DNA from 2 places in the Planococcus shenhongbingii genome. Region 1 is predicted to be linked to the other one. Evidence: riboswitches for the same ligand, from Rfam matches in the RefSeq annotation. Region 1 holds a riboswitch; the other holds the start of a gene.
The links. A riboswitch is a leader RNA that binds a small molecule or an ion and turns the genes downstream of it on or off. The one in region 1 is predicted to bind cobalamin.
Positions count from the first base shown of each region.

Region 2: it holds a riboswitch for cobalamin, as region 1 does, so the genes downstream of both, QWY16_RS18385 (acyl-CoA thioesterase) here and QWY16_RS15645 (ABC transporter substrate-binding protein) in region 1, are expected to answer to the same signal.

Region 1 covers NZ_CP129235.1:3,227,433-3,238,255, forward strand. Annotated here, with positions in the region: gene QWY16_RS15615 (cobyric acid synthase) at 1-370, opposite strand, end outside; gene QWY16_RS15620 (bifunctional adenosylcobinamide kinase/adenosylcobinamide-phosphate guanylyltransferase) at 375-923, opposite strand; gene cobD (threonine-phosphate decarboxylase CobD) at 905-1,984, opposite strand; gene cbiB (adenosylcobinamide-phosphate synthase CbiB) at 1,971-2,924, opposite strand; gene QWY16_RS15635 (adenosylcobinamide amidohydrolase) at 2,921-4,381, opposite strand; gene QWY16_RS15640 (FecCD family ABC transporter permease) at 4,383-5,360, opposite strand; gene QWY16_RS15645 (ABC transporter substrate-binding protein) at 5,368-6,342, opposite strand; cobalamin riboswitch at 6,448-6,635, opposite strand; gene argS (arginine--tRNA ligase) at 6,674-8,335, opposite strand; gene QWY16_RS15655 (YwiB family protein) at 8,332-8,742, opposite strand; gene QWY16_RS15660 (antibiotic biosynthesis monooxygenase family protein) at 8,900-9,397, opposite strand; gene speB (agmatinase) at 9,818-10,690, opposite strand; gene speE (spermidine synthase) at 10,694-10,823, opposite strand, start outside.
Region 2 covers NZ_CP129235.1:3,782,749-3,793,571, forward strand. Annotated here, with positions in the region: gene QWY16_RS18340 (carboxymuconolactone decarboxylase family protein) at 1-603, shown strand, start outside; gene QWY16_RS18345 (CoA transferase subunit A) at 624-1,310, shown strand; gene QWY16_RS18350 (3-oxoacid CoA-transferase subunit B) at 1,307-1,951, shown strand; gene QWY16_RS18355 (muconate cycloisomerase family protein) at 1,998-3,137, shown strand; gene QWY16_RS18360 (thiolase family protein) at 3,134-4,327, shown strand; gene QWY16_RS18365 (hypothetical protein) at 4,657-4,902, opposite strand; gene QWY16_RS18370 (flavodoxin domain-containing protein) at 4,949-5,419, opposite strand; gene QWY16_RS18375 (ribonucleotide-diphosphate reductase subunit beta) at 5,400-6,446, opposite strand; gene QWY16_RS18380 (ribonucleoside-diphosphate reductase subunit alpha) at 6,459-8,741, opposite strand; gene QWY16_RS18385 (acyl-CoA thioesterase) at 8,743-9,228, opposite strand; cobalamin riboswitch at 9,385-9,567, opposite strand; gene QWY16_RS18390 (Nramp family divalent metal transporter) at 9,764-10,823, opposite strand, start outside.

The DNA of each region.
Region 1 (10,823 bases):
TTGATAAATTCAACAGTGCCTGATCAATGGCGGCCAGCCCTTGTTCATAAAATTGGCTGCGGTAATCCATGCCGTCCATTGCCTCTAATTTCTTTCCGAACAGCACCACTTGGGATTTCATGCCACTTTCCGGTTTCAACAGAATCGGATTCATGTCTACGGTCGCGACAATGCCAGCAGCTTCAGCCTGCACGCCTTGTGACCGTCCTATTTCTTCCCCCAGTACCGTTACGTAAGAGTTATTCGACATGTTCTGTGATTTGAACGGTGCCACGCTATAGCCTTGATCGGCCAGCAGTCTGCAAAACGCTGTGCAAATCATGCTTTTTCCCACATCGGATGAAGTTCCTTGAATCATGATTCCGTGCATTTCATCACTTCCTTCTATAAGCGACTCCATTTTCCACTTCATATGCCTTGTCCGACTGAGCCACGAGCCATAGATGAATCTGGCCAAGCCATTGCTGATAGGCAGCATCCCGCACAAAATCATCCAATACTTCATTTGACACGATGACCAAAAGTTCTGTCTGATGTCGAATTTTCCGGATGGTTTCCTGTAAATACATCCATTTTTGTTCCATACAGTCTTTGCGGTCAGCGCAAGGTGCTCCTTGTTCCCAGCCTTCATATAACTCGTTGGCAAGCCAAGTGGTGACGCAATCCCACAGCACCGCATCTCCAGCACTAATTTCCGGAATAACTTTCTCCAAATGGAGCGGCTGCTCAATCGTTTTCCAGCCTTGATCTTTCCGGTCCTGCCGGTGGCGCTGAATCCGCTCTTCCATTTCCGCGTCATACGCCTGTCCGCTCGCCAGGTAGATTTTATTTTCGGCATCGGTTTTATAGATGAACTTTTCTGCCCAAGCGCTTTTGCCGCTGCGTACACCGCCACTGACAAATATCAATTGTCCCGCAGCCATTGTGTGATCGCCTCCCGCAGTTCTTGCATTTGGACAGCTGATTTCATGCCGATGCGGAACCAGTTCCCATCCATCCCTTTGAATGACCTAGTGTGCCGAAGAACGATTCCTTTTCTCAACATTTCATTAAAAAACACGTCCGGGGCTTTATCTGCCGGCAGCCGGAACGACAGAAAATTCACAGCGGAATCTGTCACCGCACAGCCTTTCTCTTCCAAAAAACGTGTCATGGACTCTCGCTCGATTCCTGCAGCCTCCACTACATGCACCCGATAAGCTTGCTGCTCCAAGCACCGGGCTCCAATTTGAGCTGAAATCGCATTCACATTCCAATGGGCTGCACCTCGTTTCAACTGCTTCAAAACTTTCGGTTCGCCGATTGCATAACCCAGCCGGAGGCCTGGTATGGCATACATCTTGGTCATTGACCGGACAATAATGATATGAGGTAAAGTTTTCTGCAGCGGAATCAGCGAAAATTTCTCTCCCGCGAAATCAATGAATGCTTCATCCAGGACCAGTTCACAGCCTGCATTCCGGCATTCTTCAGCGATTGACACCAGCACATGCTGTTGCAGTAAAAGTCCTGTCGGGTTATGTGGATTGCAGATATAAACAGCAGCACATCCTTTTAACGCCTGCACCAATTCTTCCAGCTGAAGGCGCCAGCCGCTTTCTTCTGTTAATTGGACCGCAACCACTTCCGCTCCTTCTGCCTCAAGCGTTTTACGGTATTCAGAAAAAGCCGGTTCAATCAACAACACCCGCTTGCCACGGTAACGGTGGGCCAGCCAAGTGAAAATTTCCGCTGCCCCGTTTCCCGCAATGACACGATCCGGTTCAACTCCGTGGAATTTTGCCGCTGCGCTTCGGAACGGTTCTCCGTCAGGGTCCGGATAATATTTAATTAATTCCTGCAGATATTTCCAAGTAGCATCAATAAATTCCGGCGGACCGAAAGGATGAACGTTCTCGCTAAAATCGAGAATCCATTCAGGCGCTTCCATTCTCAGCCGTTTATATAAAAGTTTCGGGTTCGCGCCATGGTCAGGCAAATTCAATGATCATCACTCCTATGGCAAAGAGAATATAAAACCAAATCGTTGCGATATGCATATGCTGAACTGCCTCTTTGATATGCTTGGCTTCCAGTTCATAAAAAGGTGTTCCCATGCGGGCGCGTTCTGAACGGACTCCTTTGTATGTATTGACACCGCCGAGTTCTATGCCCAGTTGAACGGCAGTTGCTGCTTCCAGCCAGCCGCTGTTCGGGCTTGGATGCTTGACGGCGTCCCGTGCCCATTCCGCAAAACGCTGACGCACCGTTAAATTTCGTTTGTTTTTGGTAGCCAGTAGAATCAGCGCCCCTGTCATGCGGCTTGGAATGAAATTCAAGGCATCATCCAGGCGTGCGGAGGCATAGCCAAACTGCGCAAACTCCTCATTTTTATAGCCCACCATCGAGTCGCAAGTATTGACTGCTTTATACAGCCATAACCCGGGTGCACCTAGCAAAAATGCCCAAAACAGTGGTGCCGTAATGCCGTCGCTCGTATTTTCTGATACGGTTTCGACAACACCGCGGGTAATTTCACTTTCATCTAAATTGGCGGTGTCACGCCCGACAATCCAGGACAACTTTTCCCTCGCCCGGCTCCAATCCTTTTGAATCAGCGGCTGGTAAACCTCTTCTGCCGCATCACGCAAGCTTTTTTGTGCAAGGCCGGAAGCGATTAAAAGTGTTTCGATGAGAAAGCCCAAACTCCAGTGAAGGGCATATGCTCCCGAAACCAATAGATAAGCCGTTCCAAAAGCTGCTACAACGGTGGCGAAGATGAGGGAAAAACCGTTGCGAAAAGCATTCGGAGGATGGTTCCACTTGGCTGTCAGCTTTAATATCAATGCTCCCAGCCACCGGACCGGATGTGGCCACCCATGCGGATCTCCGACAATCCGGTCGATTATGAGAGCAAGCCCAATGGCAAAAATGTGGCTGATCATGCCTTTTTCGCCTCACGGTATAAGCCGATTGCTTCCACCGTACATTCAAACACCCCTGCTCCGATCAACTTTCCAAGCTCGGTGATCGGGCCGGCATATGGCAAATGTTCACCCTGCTGCGTAGCAGCGACCAAACAGCTGTCAGTCGAAGTTCCTGTCGCTAATGTATTTGTCAGCGGATCCATTACACCTTCAAGATGAAGCGCTTTTGTTTTGGCTTCCGTAGCGGTAATCATCGCTTGGATAAAAGCTTCATCCGATAATTTGCCATTGACCATAATCCATGTATTGATTGTGCCAACTTGCACGGCACGTTCAAGTGCCTTCGAGACATCCACTGCGTTTCCAATTCCTGCAGTCACCGCAATGACGATGGAACCAAAAGAAGCCTTGTACTCCTTCACGATAGCATCCTGGGTTTGTACAGCAGTCATCATTCCGACAGTATCTGTAGGTTTAAAACCCAACTCTTCAATGAATCCTGTCATTTCCATCAAACTGTCATCGATATTATAATTCATGTCCACATGCCGATTAATGAATGTCCGGAACCAACCGGCTCCGGCATTGATTACCGCTGAAGATACGGTTTTCAAAGGAACTTCACTTTGGTAAAGTACCATATTCGGCGAAACTGCAAAGTCTTCTGCACGGATTGCCCATTCTTCTGTCTGCCGCTTTATTCCTGGAAGCAGCGTGACTTGCGGTTTTGGAAGCTCTGGATGTGGATGGTTGCTGACCCGCGTCCGGTATACGGCTTCAATATCCTGTTCCCGCACGACTTCATGCGGCTCCCCCATACGGATAATCTTGCCATGGTCCAGCAGCAATAGTTGATCGCAATACATGGACGCAATATTGATGTCATGGAAAATCGACACAACCGTCAATTCTTTTTCAATCGCTTGCTTTTTAATGGTATCAAGCAGTTCTTTTTGATGGTTGATGTCCAAATGGTTGGTCGGTTCATCGAGCAGCAGGATTTTCGCATTTTGGGCCAATGCTTGTGCCACGAAAACGCGCTGCTGCTCTCCTCCTGATAAGCGGTCGATTTGTGTATTCTCATAATGCGTGATGTTCATCAAGCGCATGGCTTCTGTTACAGCCATTTCATCTTCTTCAGACCAGGAAGAAAACCAGCCGCTTTGATGCGGATATCTTCCAAGCGATACCGTTTCACGGACCGTATGGGCAAATGCATGCGCATGAAGCTGTGGCAAAACGGCCATTTGCCTGGCAAGTTCTTTCGCTCCAAAATCAGTGATCGGCTTTTCTTCAATTTCAATTTTCCCGCTCTTTAAAGGCAGCACCCCACTGATTAATTTCATCATCGTGGATTTTCCGCTGCCGTTCGGCCCCAAAATCCCAAGCATCGAGCCTTTTGAAACTTGGAAAGAAACATCATCGACGATGTTCTTATCTCCGTATCCACCCATCAACTTTGTTATTTTCAACATATCAAGCCACTCCTTTCCGCTGCCGGAAAAAGATAAACGCAAAAACCGGTGCTCCGATAAATGCGGTAATTACCCCAATTGGCAATTCTGTCGGTGAAATGATCGTCCGTGACACCAAATCACAGATGATCAATAACGCGGCACCGTTGATAAAAGACAGCGGCAATACATGCCGATGATCCGAACCCCATACGAGCCGGGTCATATGCGGCACAACCAAGCCAACAAAGCCGATTGTTCCCGAAACCGCTACAGCCGCTCCAGTCAGAATGGATCCGCTGATGAGAATCATCATTTTCCTTTTTTTCACGTCGACTCCCAAATGCTGTGCCCGTTCTTCCCCGAACAGCATGGCATTCAACTCACGCCGGTTTAGCCAAAGCAAGAAGGATCCGATGAGGATAAACGGCAAGGCCATTTGCACATAGGGCCAGCCTCGCATCGATACACTGCCAAGAAGCCAGCCGATGATTTGCCGAAGCTCTTCTCCCGTCAGCGCTATCATCAAGGATATGACAGAACCGAGAAACGAACTGAAAATGATTCCTGTCAAAATGACAGTTTCCATTTTCATGGAACGATCGACCAATTTAGCAAAACCCATTACTGCGAACATCGTCAATAATGCACCCAGCATGCTCATTACCGGCAAAGTATAATTCCCTAAAAACGGGACTGAAATGCCGAAAAAGAGCGTCATCACAGCGCCGACTGAGGCACCGGATGACACTCCTAAAGTGTAAGGATCGGCCAGCGGGTTTTTAAGCAAGCCTTGGAATGCAGCACCGGCAATTGCCAGCGCTGCACCTACTAAACCTGCCAGAACCACGCGCGGCATCCGGATATTCCACAAAATATTGGCAGCTGTTTCATCCGACTCAGGGTTCCACAGCACTTCCGGCGAAATGGAAACCGTGCCGACCGTTACTCCCAGCAGTACAGCCCCTCCCAATAGAATGAAAGAGACGATATAGGCCAGGCTGTTTTTACTCACTGAAAACCTCAGGATAAACAGCTTGTGCCATTTCCATCAAGCCTTCTGTCAGGCGCGGGCCAGAACGGGTAACTTTATCCGAATCAACATTATAAACCGCATCTTCTTTGACTGCCGTCACTTCAGCAAAGCCGCTGCGCGCTTTGATTTTTTCAACCGCATCCGGCACGTAAGCACCTTCTGTTGACACAATCACATCCGGATTGGCTTCGACAATCGCTTCCGGGTCCATGCTGACCCATCCTTCCAGGTCACCAGCCGCGTTTTCCGCGTTGATGATGTCCAGCATTTCATCCATGAACGTTCCGCTGCCGGTTGTATAAATTTCCGGATCGCTGCCTACTTCAACAAATACTTTTTTGGGTTCTTCGATTTTGCCCGCTTGTTCTTCGATTTCATCTACTTGTGCTTCCATTTCAGAAACGAGTGCATCCGCTTCTTGCATTGTACCGGTTGCTTGTCCAATAATCGTCATTGTGTCATATACTTCGTCAAAACTTTGGGCTTCCTGGACGACATATACTTTAATGCCGGCATCACGCAATTGCTGAAGTCCAGCCTCGCCGACGCCCACACCTGATTCATGGGCCAATACCAAGTCCGGCTGCAAGCTGATGATTTTTTCAACATTAAATTCCTGCCCGCCGATTTTCTCAACAGTTGCAGCTTCTTCCGGATAATTATCAAAATCGGATACCCCGACCATTTTTTCTCCCAATCCGAGTTCATAAGCGATTTCTGTATTTGACGGCACCATGGAAACGATCGCTTTCGGTTCTTCTTCGATTACGACTTCTTCTCCCATTGCGTCCTTCATAGTTACTGGAAATTCAGTTTCTGCCACTTCTTTCGGCGGGTCTGCCGGTGTTTCCGCATTTTCTCCTGCAGGTGCCTCTTGTCCGCCGCATCCTGCTAACAGCATTGCTGCCACTCCTGCACTTGCTCCAAACTTCCAAAACTTCTTCATCTCGACATCCCCTTTTATAATATAAAAAATCTCCCACAGGCACTGCGGGAGATTGAAAGGACGACATAAAAAAACGTGTGCATCCAGCCGGTCCTCGCAGGCTTAGTGGGCGTTCTCATAAAGGCAGGTCTCCTGGCTTGTGATTATTGCTTGCTGCACCTTCCCAAAGCGTTGCTTCAGTGGCTTATTTGCAGATAGCTCTCACTTACAGTGGCGGGACCGCGCCGGAATCGAACCGGCTTCCCTTTTAACTCATGTTCTTAGACATAAGCACCTTTATGATTGAATTATCAAATTATCTTTATTATACACGAAATTCTTTTCGTGTCTCTTACATTTTGTCAGGAGCGGAAACTCCAACTAATTTCAGCGCATTAGCTAAAGTAGTTTTAACAGCTGTGATCAGCGCAAGGCGCGCAGTTGTCAGTTCCGCATTTGAAGCATCCAATACTTTATTGGCATTATAGAAACTGTGGAATTGAGCCGCCAATTCCTGGATATAAGTAGTCACGCGATGCGGCGCACGCAGTTTTGCAGCATCTGCCACAACTTGAGGGAAGTCACCGATTTTCTTCAGGACATCGATTTCTTTTTCCGAAGCCAGCAGATCTAAGTTATCTGTGGAAGCTAAGAATCCTTGCTCTTCCGCTTGGCGCAAAATCGAGCAGATTCGCGCATGGGCATATTGTGAATAATAAACCGGGTTTTCGTTGGATTGTGATACAGCCAGATCCAAGTCGAAGTCCATATGGGAGTCGCCTGAACGCATAGCGAAGAAATAACGCACTGCATCCAAGCCGACCAATTCAACCAGTTCACGCATCGTTACTGCTTTCCCGGTGCGTTTGCTCATCTTCATTTTTTCGCCGTCTTTGTACAGCTGAACCATCTGGATGATGCTCACTTCAAGCGTATCGCGATCATAGCCAAGCGCTTCAATCGCCGCTTTCATGCGCGGGATATAGCCGTGGTGATCAGCTCCCCAGATATTGATCAGCTTATCAAAACCACGGGACAATTTGTCTTCATGATAAGCGATATCCGGCAGCAAATACGTAAACGTACCGTCGTTCTTGATCAATACTCGGTCTTTGTCATCGCCGAATGTCGTCGAGCGGAACCAAGTCGCACCGTCTTCTTCGTAAATATGGCCGTTCTCGCGAAGCTTGTTCAGCGCAATTTCAATCTCGCCTTTTTCGTATAGAGAAGTTTCAGAGAACCAGCTGTCAAATTCAACACGGAAATCAGCCAGGTCTTGTTGCAATTTCGCCAGTTCCACTTTCAAGCCATGTTTGCGGAACGCTTCAAAACGTTCCTCTTTTGTAAGATGGACAAATTTATCGCCATGCTCTTTCACAAGATCTGCAGCGATGTCTTTGATATCCTGGCCGCGGTAGCCGTCTTCCGGCATATTCAATGGTTCGCCAAGCGCTTCAAAATAACGTGCTTCGATAGACAGCGCCAAATTGTTAATTTGGTTCCCGGCATCGTTGATATAGTATTCACGCGATACATCGTAACCGGCAACATCCAGTACGTTGCAAAGTGAATCGCCAACCGATGAACCGCGGGCATGCCCAAGGTGCAGGTCGCCTGTCGGATTGGCAGATACGAATTCGACTTGAATCCGCTGACCTTCCCCTGAATTGGTGCGGCCATAATTCTCTTTTTGCTCCAGGACAGTCTTAACTACGTCCAACAGATAATCTTTTTTGATCGTGATGTTAATAAACCCGGGTCCTGCAATATCCACTTTTTCGATATTCGCTGTTTCTTTGTCTAGATTTCCGACAATCGCTTCCGCAATGGCACGCGGCGCTTTTTTCGCTACACGCGCTAATTGCATCGCAATGTTTGTGGCGTAATCGCCGTTCGCTTTGTCTTTCGGTGATTCCAGGTAAACCTCGACTGGTTCAGGCGTCAATTCCGCTTTCTGAACCGCTTCACTGATTGCCAGTTTAATGGCGTGCTGTACTTTTTCTACTGCATTCATTTTTGACCCTCCATAAATTGGATTTCCATTTCATATTCTCCGGCATGAGCAGAGCCCATTGCCAGATCGTAGCGGACTTTAAAACGTGTATCGCTGATCGTCAGCTCATGGGCTTTTGTCGTCAGCATAAAAGTGCCTTGCTCATTTGTTAAATTCCCTGTTTGTTCTTTATGTAATAAAAACGGTAGCCGCATCTGCAGGCCGCCGCTTCTCATAATCACAGCTTCGTTTTCGCCGAGTTTTACTGTGGTCCGGATCAACAGCTCTTCCAGCTGCTCCTCGTACTGCAAGTAGCGCAGATCGTTTTTTATTGTCAGCGTGCCGTGTGACCACAACTCCATCAGCTGTTCTTCTGCGTCTGGCTGACGGATAATCGTCGTGAGTTTTATTTTCACAGCTTTTTGCATTCCGCCGCCTCCTTTATGTAATAGCAATAGCCTTTTTATTATAGCCCGATTCAAGGTTCTATTTCAATTTAAGTTTCATTTTATGCTCTGAAGGAATGGCATTGAAATTTGGCTAGACAAAAAACCACCCATTAGGAGTGGTTTCAAGAAGTCATTTTCATTTGATATACGTTTTCACAAAAGAAGGACGAGGAAAGATATTCGGCTTCTTATCGATTCCTTCAGACGTTCCCCGCTTCGCATGAGCGTGGCCGTAAGCCTGTGATTGCTGCCAGTCTGTAAACGACTTCTCGTCTTTCCATAACGTCAGGATGATGTACGTATCCGAATTGACAGGGCGCAACACGCGGATGGCCGCAAAGCCGGGCTCTTTCTCGACCATGCCCGCTCTATTTTGGAAACGCGATTCAAATAGCTCACGGCCTTCATCCGTTACCGGAATATTATTGAATACGGCATAATAGCCGTCGTTGATGTCACCGACAGCATTCAGCACCTGATACGCTTCAAATCCCTGCAAAGGAGCTCCGCCATCTGATTCATAAAGCAATACCGATTCCTCGCCGTCGACTAAATACACAAGCCGCGCATTCGCCATAGCTGCCAGGATTGCCACGCCCTGGTCCCGATGACCAGTCCATTTGTATAGTTCCATTGTCAGCACCTCTTCCAGTTAATGTTTCTTTCTTATCTTACCGTTTTTAATGGAGAGATTCTATTTTCGGGGCGCTATGGTCAGTTATTGTGGTTCTATGATCACTCGGTGGAGTTCTATGATCAGTTTTCGCGGTTCTATGATCACTCATGGCCTCTCTATGATCACTCAACGTATTTCTATGATCATTCGCCTGTTTCACACAGTTTTTTAGTTTAAAAAAGTTAAAGCCGGCCTGGAAAATTCCAGACCGGCTTTTTTTATTAGAGATTGGCGGAAAAAGCGTTTCCGCTTTTCTTATTGTCCAGCTTCGGCGATCAAACCTTTGGGTCATAAGCCGTTCCGACTGTGTGATAAAGTGCACCACTTCGCCGGCCCGTCTTATGCCCGTCAGGTTTTGCACGATCGCCTCCGCTTTTCTTATTTCACCCAGCCCAAAATCATTTCGCGAATCAACTTGCTTGCCGTATTGGCAGTTTGATCCGAATGATCATAAACTGGACATACTTCAACAAGGTCAAAGCCGACAACGTTGATATCCGACGCTGCGATTGCGTGGATGGATGCGAGCAGCTCACGTGAAGTAATGCCGCCTGCATCAACCGTGCCAGTTCCTGGCGCATGCGCCGGGTCGAGTACATCGATGTCGATCGTGACATATACCGGACGTCCGGCAAGAGTCGGCAAAACTTCTTTCAGCGGCTCCAGCACTTCGAATTTCGAAATGTGCATGCCTTGCTCTTTTGCCCATTCAAATTCTTCTTTCATACCGGAACGGATGCCAAATGAATAGACGTTTGTCGGCCCGATATGGTCTGCAATTTTGCGGATCGGCGTGGAATGTGAATATTCTTCACCTTCGTAGTTTTCACGAAGGTCCGTGTGCGCGTCAAAATGGATAATCGCCAAATCTTTGTATTTGCTTGCCACTGCTCTCATGACCGGCAATGATACTAAGTGCTCGCCGCCCATACCCATTGGAATTTTGCCATCAGCAAGAAGTGTGTGGACATAGGTTTCTATTTCAAGCAAGGATTTTTCCGGATTGCCGAACGGCAAGGGAATATCTCCGGCGTCAAAGAATTTCACATCGTCGAGCTCCCGGTCCAGATACGGGCTGTACTCTTCCAAACCGATAGATACTTCACGTATTTTGTTTGGGCCGAAGCGTGAACCCGGGCGGTAACTTACCGTCCAATCCATTGGCATGCCGTAAAGCACTGCTTTGGATTCTTCGTAATTCGGATGGCTTTTGATGAAAACTTTTCCTGAATATGTCTCGTCAAATCTCATCGTTTATTCGCCTGCCATATCTTTCACGAATTTTGGCAATACGAATGCCGCATTGTGCAATTCTTTTGTATAATACTTTGTTTCGATGTCATGGAAACGCTCAGCTGGCACTTCCAATGGATTGTATTTTTTC
Region 2 (10,823 bases), 560 kb from region 1:
ATCATGCAGGACGGTTCGTTGTCACGCAAAGAAAAAGACGCGTTGATCGCCAGCATGAATGCTGCCCGCCTGTACTCACGAAGCATGATGTTCCATACGAAAGGCGCCATCGATTTCGGCTATTCCGTACCCGAATTGATTGAATTTTTCCTTACCGCTTACCTTTATAAAGGCGAGGCGGCACTGAAAAAAGCGTTTGAAGCAGTTCCGTATGCTTTGGAATTGAGCGGCAAAACCATCGTTCTTCCGGAAGTGACTCCTGAAACGGCTGACGATCTGCTCGGCACCATGATCGGCTGGCTGACAGAAGAAGACACTTCATACCTTGAACAAGTCGCGGCTGCAATCAAGCAAGGAGACACAGAAAAAATATCTTCTGTGATTCTGTCAGATGGCAGAATTTCTGCGCGGCTGAAGCATTTGAATATGGCCGGCAACTTCATTGTCGAACTTGACGGCAGCGGTGCCGCACCGTGGATGGAAAAAGCACGCAGCGCGGGAGCTTCAGAAGCCGACTTGGCGGATATCGGCTATATCTGCATCTTGACTGCCGGCATTCCAGCTTGGTTTGAACTGAGTGATTCATTAAAAACTGTGAAATAAACACAGAACGGAGGAACACGATGTCAAAAATACTGCATGACATACAAGAAGCATTATCATATGTAAAAACAGGAGACACAGTTCTGGTCGGAGGATTCGGATTGATCGGTGCTCCCCTTACTTTAATAGATGGTTTAACTGAAAAAGATGTCAAAGATTTGACGATTGTCAGCAATAACCTCGGTGAGTCCGGAAAAGGGCTCGGAATTTTATTGAACCAAAACAAAATCAAAAAAGGCATCGGTTCTTATTTTACCAGCAACCGTGATGTCGGCGACAAATACCAAAAAGGCGAAATCGAACTTGAGCTTCTGCCGCAAGGCACCTTGGCGGAATCTTTGCGCGCAGGCGGCGCCGGAATTGGCGGATATTATACGACAACAGGTGTCGGTACAGACCTCGCTAAAGGTAAAGAAGAACGTGAAATTGATGGAGTGAAGTATATTCTGGAAAAAGCGATCCGTGCGGACGTCGCTTTGATCCGTGCCCATAAGGCGGATACACTGGGGAATTTAGTTTACTACAAAACTGCACGAAACTTTAATCCGCTGATGGCGACCGCTGCCAAAACCGTCATTGTTGAAGTGGATGAAATCGTCGAGCCGGGTGAGTTGAATCCGGAAGAAGTCGTGACGCCTTTCATCTATATCGACATCATTGTAAAAGCCCAGCAACTTTTAACAAAAGAAGGAGTGGTGAGCGTATGACATCCCAGATGAGCAAATCAGAAACTCAGCATATGATTGCAAAACGCGTTGCCCTTGAATTGAAAGGCCCTTGCACTGTTAACCTTGGAATCGGCATCCCAACACTGGTTGCGGAATACATGACCGAGGACAATATATATCTCCACACGGAAAACGGCCTACTTGGCGTGACAGATGTCGAGGAAGCGGATATTGATCCGAACCTCGTCAATGCCGGTAAATTGCCAGTCGGTGAAGCAGTCGGCGCCTCATTCTTCAACAGTTCGGATTCGTTTGCGATGATCCGCGGCGGACATGTCGATGTCGCGATACTCGGCGCGCTGCAAGTCGATGAAACCGGCGTAATCGCCAACTGGGCGGTTCCCGGCAAGAACATCATGGGCGTCGGCGGTGCGATGGATTTGCTTGTCGGCGCAAAGAAAGTCTTTGTGACGATGAACCATACGTCTAAAGACGGCAGTTCCAAGTTATTGAAAGAATGCACTTATCCGATCACATCAACACGCCAAGTGGATATGATTTTTACGGAACTTGCGGTATTTGAAGTTGCCGGCAATCAATTGAAACTGGTAGATTTGATGCCAGGCGTTACGCTTGAAGACGTAAAAGAGAAAACCGAAGCTTCGTTTATCGCTCTATAACGGCCCTTTTAATGCGGAATCAACTAAAGAAAGTAGGTTTATTTGCATGAAGATACGTTCTTTTGAAGTTTATATATTGGACCTACCGACCATCCGTCCCCATCAGCTGGCGATGCATACCATTACGGTGCAGACGATTGTTCTCGGCCGCGTGACGGATGAAGAAGGCCGTGAAGGCTGGTCAGAAGTGGCAACGATTGGCGGCGCTTCCTACGGTGAATCGACGCCGGAAGCCATCAAAGCGAATATCGACACGTATATCACCCCTTTGATCATCGGACAGGACCCGATTCATTTCGATAAAATAATGGATGATGTGTCAAAACTCGTCCGGGGCAATTATTTCGCCAAAACCGTTGTGGAAAATGCCATTATCGATTTGGCGGCGAAAGCGAAAGGCATTCCCGCTTTCGAATTGTTCGGCGGCCAGATCCATAAATCATTGCCGATTGCCTGGACATTGGCCAGCGGCAATACGGAAAAAGATATCGAAGAAGCGCAAGAACTTCTTCAGCAGAAACGCCATAATATCTTCAAATTGAAAATCGGCAAAGGCGATCCTTTCAAGAACGTCGAACATGTCCGCAAAATCAAAGAAGCACTCGGCGATGCCGCGCGCCTGACAGTCGACGTCAATCAGGCATGGGATGAAGATACTGCGAACTATTGCATCGCGGCGCTTGAAGCTGGCGGTGTATCGATGGTCGAACAGCCGCTGCAAGCCTGGGATTTTGAGGGCATGGCCAGGCTGACAGCCAAATTCAACGTGCCGATTATGGCAGATGAAGCGGCGACAAGCATCCAGGATGTCTTCCGGATCGCTAAAACTCGCGCCGGCAACTCAATCGCTTTGAAACCATGCAAGCATGGCGGCATGACGCAGACGAAAAAAGTAGTCGGCATTGCAGAAGCGGCGGGCCTCGGTTTATACGGCGGCACCATGATTGAGTCAAGCCTCGGGACAGCAGCATGTGCCCAGCTCTACTCAACGATTTCCGATATGAAATTCGGCACCGAAATTTTTGGTCCCCTGCTATTCAAAGACAATGTCACAGTCAATGAAATCAAATTCGAGAATTTTGAAGTAGTTGTTCCGGACGGCCCAGGGTTTGGCATGGAAATTGATAAGGAAAAAGTAAAACATTACGCTAGAGAATTTTCCGGAAAACAGGAGATGATGAATTGAAAAATGTAGTAATCGTAGATTCTGTCAGAACTGCCATTGGAAAACTGGGCGGCACAATTGGCAATGAAACCGTCGATTTGATCGGCGCCCACGTGATTGAAGAATTGCTCCGCCGTACCGAGCTGGATCCCGCTTCTGTAGAAGAAGTGATCATGGGGCAGGCGAAGCAAAGTGCGGATGTCTCAAACATGGCGCGCGTTGCCTTGCTTCGCGCAGGAATTCCGGTTGAAGTGCCGGGCTATACCTTGCACCGCCAATGCGGTTCAGGCGTTCAGGCAGTCAATTCCGCTGCCCAGCAAATCCAGACCGGCCTGAGCGATATCATCATTGCAGGCGGCGCTGAGTCAATGAGTACTGCGCCATATTACGTCAACAATGTCCGCTTCGGCACAAAGTCGGGCGATGTGTTATTGAAAGACCCGAATACGGCGAGCCAACCCGGTTCGCAGCCGGTGGAAACATACGGCGATTTGAATATGGGCATCACTGCTGAAAATGTCGCTGAGAGATACAGCATTTCGCGTGAAGAACAAGATGAATTTGCGCTGGAAAGCCAGGAACGGGCAGCGAATGCCATTGAAAAAGGCTTGTTCGATTCCCAAATCGTCCCTTATCCGGTGAAAACGCGCAAAGGTGTGATTGAGTTTAAAACGGACGAGCACCCGCGCCAGACTTCTTTGGAAAAACTGGCGGCGCTGAAGCCGGTCTTTAAAGAAGGCGGAACGGTAACGGCTGGCAACGCCAGTGGTCGCAACGACGGGGCTGCCGCTTTACTGGTTATGTCTGAAGACGAAGCGTTGAAACGCGGCTACCAGCCGAAAGCACGTGTTATTGCACAAGCTGCGGTCGGCTGTTCCCCGGAAATCATGGGAATGGGTCCTGTCCATGCAACATTCAAAGCGCTGAAGCAAGTCGATTTGAAGATTGAAGACATCGACATCATTGAACTGAACGAAGCGTTTGCTTCCCAGTCAGTCGCTTGCATCAATGAACTTGGTGCGGACCGCAGCCGGGTGAACCCGAACGGCGGCGCCATCGCAATGGGCCATCCGATCGGCGCAACAGGCGCAATCCTGTTGACCAAGCTGACACATGAACTGGAGCGCACCGGCAAGAAATACGGTGTCGTGACTCTGTGCATTGCCGGCGGTATGGGCATTGCAGCGGTTGTTGAGAATTTGAGAGTTTAATTTTTTAAGATTGAAGCGCAGGATCTGCTGATTGACAGTGGATCCTGTTTTTTATTGGAAGGGTTTCTGCTGTATCAGAAAAAGTGAAAAAGAGGAAAAGAAATTGTTGAAACGCAAGTAAATCCTTGTTTTCCGCAAGTTAAAAACATTTATTGCAAGTAATGCTTTCTTTTCCGCAAGTAAAACTCATTTATCGCAAATAAAGTTCTATATTCAGCAAGTAAATCTTATTCCCCCGCCACTTCTCCACTTTCAAACGGCATTATTCAACAAAAAAGCAGATCGGTTGAAAACAACCGATCTGCTTTAAAACTATTTATTCAACTTCATTAATTGTTCTCGTCATCTTCATCCGGTTCGTTCTCATTTTCATCGGCTTCATTTTCATCCGACTCATTTTCATCCTCATCGGCTTCGTTCTCGTCTGACTCGTTTTCATTTCCTTCATTTTCGTTTTCATTCACTTCGGATTCTGTCTCGTTCTCTGAGTCTCCGCTGTTTCCTCCACATGCCGCTAGCATGCTTGCGGATAAAAAGACTGCTGCACTCAGCTTCCACCATTTATTCACTGTCATCGAAGTACCTCCTCAGTAGTTATCTTCCCCTACTGATTATACCCTTCTATTTGCAGGAAAACCTCGATAGCCTATTGATAACGCTGGCAATCAATTTCTCACAGCGTGCAATATCAGTATTCTGCGGCGCCAATTCGATTTTCAAGGTAGCCGCCAAATCTGTGTGCACATACAGCATGTCCCGGAAACGGTCGACGGCTCCGCAGAACTCTGCGAAAAAGCTGTCGCCGGTTCCGAAAACTGCTGTCACTATGCCTTTACGCTCCAAACTCTCAAACTCTCCAAACAAGCCGCGCATTTCTTTTGGAATCTCGCCGCTGCCCCACGTGTACGTGCCAACAAAAACCGCGTCGTAACGTGAGAGTCCAGAAAGCGGAAAGCTGTTTACTGGCCAAAGTTCCACTTCCAGCTCCTTGGCAGCGCAGATTTCCTGTAAAATCTCCGCCACCGCTTTCGTATTCCCAGTGACAGATGCATAGACGACGGCAATCCGCGGTTCATAATTCGTCAAAGCCATTCGACTGCGACACCTTCGAATATGTCCGGGATTTCTGCTCGAAAAAGTCCGATTTCGTGTCATTCATCATGTCATCGCCGAACACCTGAATCCACGGCATCGGGTTACTTTGTTCTTCGTATAGATTATCAAGTCCAAGCTGGCGCAGGCGTTTATTGGCCAAGTATTCCACGTAGCCTTCGAACTCAACCAGATCCAGCCCCGGGATATCCGCCAGAATATGATGCGCCCATTCCTTTTCCAGCTGCACCGCCTGATCGACCGCATCGTATACATACTGGATATTTTCTTCCGTATTCAACTCTGGATTTTCCGTCAGCATGATGCGGATAAACTGGGAAATGAAATACGCATGCTGCATTTCATCGCGCTGGATATAGCTGATCATCGTGCTGGTCTTGAGCATCTTCTGCTGGCGCGCCAGGTGATAAAAAAAGGCAAAGCCGGCGTAGAAATAAATGCCTTCAAGGTTGATCGAATTGACGCTCAAGCGGAATAAAGTCTGCGGCGTCGGGTTCTGGCGGAACGCTTCGTAAGCATCCAAAATCAATTCATTGCGCTTTCGCACAATCGGATCGCTTTTCGCCTGGTTGAAGCGGGCATTTTGTTCACTGATGGACACAAGTGAACTCAGGATGTACGAATACGATTCATTATGAACCGCTTCCTGCTGGGAAATGACGGCGAAAATCGCCTTGAAGCTGGAATCGGTGACATAGTCCATGACCTGGCTCATCGTCGGTGTCTGCAGGCTGTCGAGCGACGCCAACTGCGTGTTGATGCGCAGAAAGACGTCGCGTTCAACGTCCGTCAAGTGGTCCCATTGCTTGATGTCGTCCTGCATATTGATTTCCTGGGCCTTCCAGAAGTTTGCCAGCAGCGTCTGGTAAAGATCATACATCTGCGGATAGGCAATATCGTTCCAGTTCAAGAGCCCTGACGATTCCCCGTTCAGGATGCCGGTGGATTTATTCGGCTGCTCGGGATTGAGCAGTTTGATCTTCTGTAATGGTGCGTGTATCGACATAATGATTCCTCCTTAGCTTTGGCATGCTTCGCATTCTTCGATTTCGGCTTGGGATGTGCTGCGCACGTAGTACGTCGTCTTCAGGCCTTGCTGCCATGCCTCAAAATGCAGCCCCAGTAATTCTTTCGCTTTGATGGTATGCGGCACATAGAAATTGAAGCTGATTGCCTGGTCGATATGGCGCTGCCGGGCCGCGTTCTGGCGGATGCTCCACTTTTGGTCGAGCACGTGGCGCGAGCGGCGGTAGTAATCGTATGTGTTATGATCCAAGTCCGGTGCCGTTACTTTAAATTTGAAGTTTTTCTTTTCTTCGGCGTATTCAACGGCATACAGCGGGTCGATGCCATCCGTCGAGCCGCCGATTTTTGCAGTTGATGAATTTGGCGCCACTGCCATCATCCAACCGTTGCGGACGCCGTTTTCCGCGATTTCTTTTTGCAGTTCATTCCAGCGTTCGCTGGTGTAATTTTTGCGTTCAAAATATTCACCGGTCTGCCATTCCGATCCGGTAAATTCGCGGTAAGCGCCTTTTTCCTTAGCGAGCTCCATCGAAGAGCGAATCGTATGGTAAGCAATTTCTTCGTACAATTTATCCGCGAACATGACAGCTTCCTCGGTTTCCCAATGGATGCCTTCAAGCGCGAGTAAATGTGCCCATCCGAAAGTTCCTGAACCAACTGCTCTATATTTTTTATTCGTCGCATCGGCCTGACCAACGGAAATCGTGTTCAAGTTGATGACGTTATCGAGCATGCGCATCTGGATCGGAATCAGCCGCTCGAGCACATCCGCTTTCACAGCGCGCGGCAAGTTGATCGACGACAAGTTGCAGACGACAAAATCGCCCGGTTTGCGGATCATCACAAGGTTGCCGTCTTCATCTGTGTATTCTTTCTTGATGGTTGTCGCTGACATATTTTGAGCGATTTCGCTGCACAAATTGCTGCAGTAAATTGACGTAAGCCCTTTGCCGCGCAGGTGCTTGTTCGGGTTCTGGCGATTGACTTCGTCGCGGTAGAACATATACGGCGTGCCGGTTTCAAGCTGCGACACCATGATGCGCGCCATGATGTCCATCGCCCGGTACGTCTTCCTTGGCAATAAAGGATTGGCAAGCGCTTCTTCATATTTCTCCGTGAAATGCTTCACATCGGTTTCGTCATAGAAATCTTCCAACCCAAGCGCCGTCCCCGCCTCGTCTTTCCAGCCCATAATCTGTTTCACCTGATGAGGACAGAATGTATGCCATTCACCGGTGCTGCGGCCGCTGCCGTCGGTTTCCTTCAGTTTTTCCATGAACAGATCCGGAATCGCCACGCCTGTGAAAATATCATGCGCTTTCCGGCGCTCGTCGCCGTTGTTGGTTTTCAAATCCAAGAAGCCGTTCATGATGTCTTTGTGGAACACATCCAGGTAAATCGCTACGGCGCCTTGGCGCTGCCCGAGCTGGTCGACACTGACCGCTGTGTCGTTGACCAAACGGATCCACGGAATGACGCCCGACGAATTGCCTTTGAACTTTTTGATGTCGGATCCGAGCGCCCGCACTTTTCCGTAATAGACGCCGATGCCGCCGCCGTCTTTGCTGAGGCGCGCGATGTCCCAGTTGTTCAAGTAAATGCCGTCAAGCGAATCATCCACCGTATCGATAAAGCAGGACGACAGCTGTCCAAAACTTTTGCCGGCATTGGACAGCGTCGGCGTCGCAACTGTCATATAGAGATTGCTCATTGCCCAGTAAGCTTCTTTCACCAAATCCAGCCGCTTGTTTTTTGGTTCGTTCTGCATCAAAGTCATTGCAATGACCAGAAAACGTTCCTGCGGCAGCTCATACAAATTCCCTTCGTAATCCTTCGCCAAATAGCGGTCTGCCAGTAAAAACAAGCCGATGTAATTAAACAAAAGATCCCGTTCCGCATTGATTTCTTTCCCGAGCACTTCGATTTCTTCTTCCGAATAGCGCTTCAGCAAGTCTCCTGAATAAATACCGATTTCACTAAGAGTTTTCACCAGCCCATAGAAATTTCCGTACTTCAGTTCCGCCTGAAAACCCCGATTTTTCGCAGCTTTTTCGTATAAGTTGTTTAAATAAAGTTCCGCTGCGACGAATGTCCAATCCGGTTCCGCCATGGAGATGCGGTTGAGTGCATAAATCAGGGATTGTTCCCCTTTAACTGGCCACTCCATGCTTTCCACTTTCTCAAGCATATCGGCTGTCTCCAACTTATAGACATCTCTCGCCCGCAATAAAGCTTTCGCGACTGCATCTGTTTTCGAATAAATTATTGAATTCATTTCAAACCAGCTCCTTTGCAAATTCATTAATTTTCATGCGGCGCTGTTTGCGCTCTTGCGCACTTTGGAACAGCTGCTTCTCATTTTCCGTTTCCGGAACTACACCGGGAACCGGCGTCGGTTTTCCATCTTCGCTCACTGCCACCATTGTCAGGATGGCGGTCGTCGTCAACGTTTTCTCTCCTGTTTCAATGTTTTGGCATTCCGCTTTCACATAAACTTCCATCGAAGTCCGCCCAGTGGAAATCACAACCCCTTCCAGAAGCAGCACATTGCCGACCCGTGCGGACGACAGGAAATTCACCGTATCAATTGAGGCAGTCACCACGGCTTTTCCGCTGTGTTTCATGGCCGTAATGGCGGCAATTTCGTCGATATAGCTAAGCACCGTCCCGCCGAAAATCGTTCCCATATGATTGGTATCCGGCGGCAGCACCAATTTAGTCTGAATCGTCCGCGATCTGCTTGCTGTGATTTGCTGTGTCATCTTTCATCCTCCAGTCGGTATTTGGGCAAACAAAAAACCCATCTTCTCGGGCGAGAGGATGGGTTGGATAAACGTAAATAATCAGGCGGAAACAGGCAAAAAGCCGCTGCACCGCGCAGAGTACCTTCGTTATACCTCCCAGCTCCCGGAGAAGGTCATTAACTTATAACGATGGCAGGTCTCCTGGCTCATGCGTCTTCCTACACTATGTCCTTCCCGTCCATTGATTGGACAGTGGATTGCCATAGTTCGTCAGCACTTACAGTTGCGGGTACAGCTCCGGTTTTTCATCGGATTCCCTATTAAGCCTTTTCAGGCACCATTGTTATTGGTTTCACTACATATAGTGTTGTTTTTTATACAATTTACTAAATACTGTATTTATAAACTATAAACCAGATTTTTTCCTTTTACAAGCCTATATTCCAAATCTGAATGGCAAAAAGCCCGTCAGCACCTTTTCCTGCTTTCGGGCCTTCTTAATTACTTTACCGCTATCTATAAAATCTACTCGAGGCAAGATTCTGTTTTTCAGTTAAAACAATTTAAGCAGTTCAATGGCCCCCAAATAAACAAAGACAATGACACATGCTGTTAAAACGGTATTGGTGACCCATCCATTCTTGAATCCTTGGTCCACCCGTTTCGAATTGAGCAGAAGCATTAGGCTGATCGCCAGAAATGGCATGAACAAAGCGCCCAGCGCACCGTATAAGATAACAAGAAGCACCGGTTGGCCGAAAAACAGCAGAACCATCGGCGGAAATGTCAGCCATAAAAGATAAAAACGGTATGCCGGATCTTTCTTAGAAACCGGTTCATCTGACGCCGCACCTTTTTTGCCTACCATTCGGACAAAGTCCGCAAACAGATACGGCACGCCGTTCCACACACCCAATAAAGATGAAAACGCTGCAGACCAGGCACCAATCAAGAACAGCCAGCGGGCAAAAGAACCGAACTGCTCGCTGTATAAACCGGATAACGCTATTAACCCTTCTTCTCCATTAATTTCAATGCCGGTACCGAATAAAAATTCCGCTCCGACGACTAGCAGAGACAAGGTGAAAATTGCGGTAATGATGTACCCGGTAGCGGAATCCACTCTCATCATCGGAATCCAAGCTTTGCCCACCCAATTCTTTTCACGAATCCAATAGCCGTATGACGCCATCGTAATCGTTCCGCCTACCCCGCCGAGCAGCCCTAAAACTAGCAGCAGCGAACTGCCGCCGGTCCGCGGCACAAAACCGCTCACGATATTTCCGATATCCGGCAGAAGAATTACTGCTGAACCGACAACCGTGACAAACATGAGGCCGACCATGAGCGTCATCACTTTTTCAAAAAGTTCATAATGGCCGAACAGCACCAATGCAAGTCCAGCTAAGCCATGAATGACTGCCCAAGCCCATAGGGGCATAATGGGAAACATCGTTACCATCATAATGGCGCTCGTCGACATCGCAGCTGCCCCGTAACTGAATCCCCAAATGATGGAATAGACGCCGAAATAACCCGTTGCCCACTTTCCAAGCGAATGCCAGCCTTCCAGAATGGTCTTTCCTGTGGCCAGCTGCCAGCGTCCCATGCCT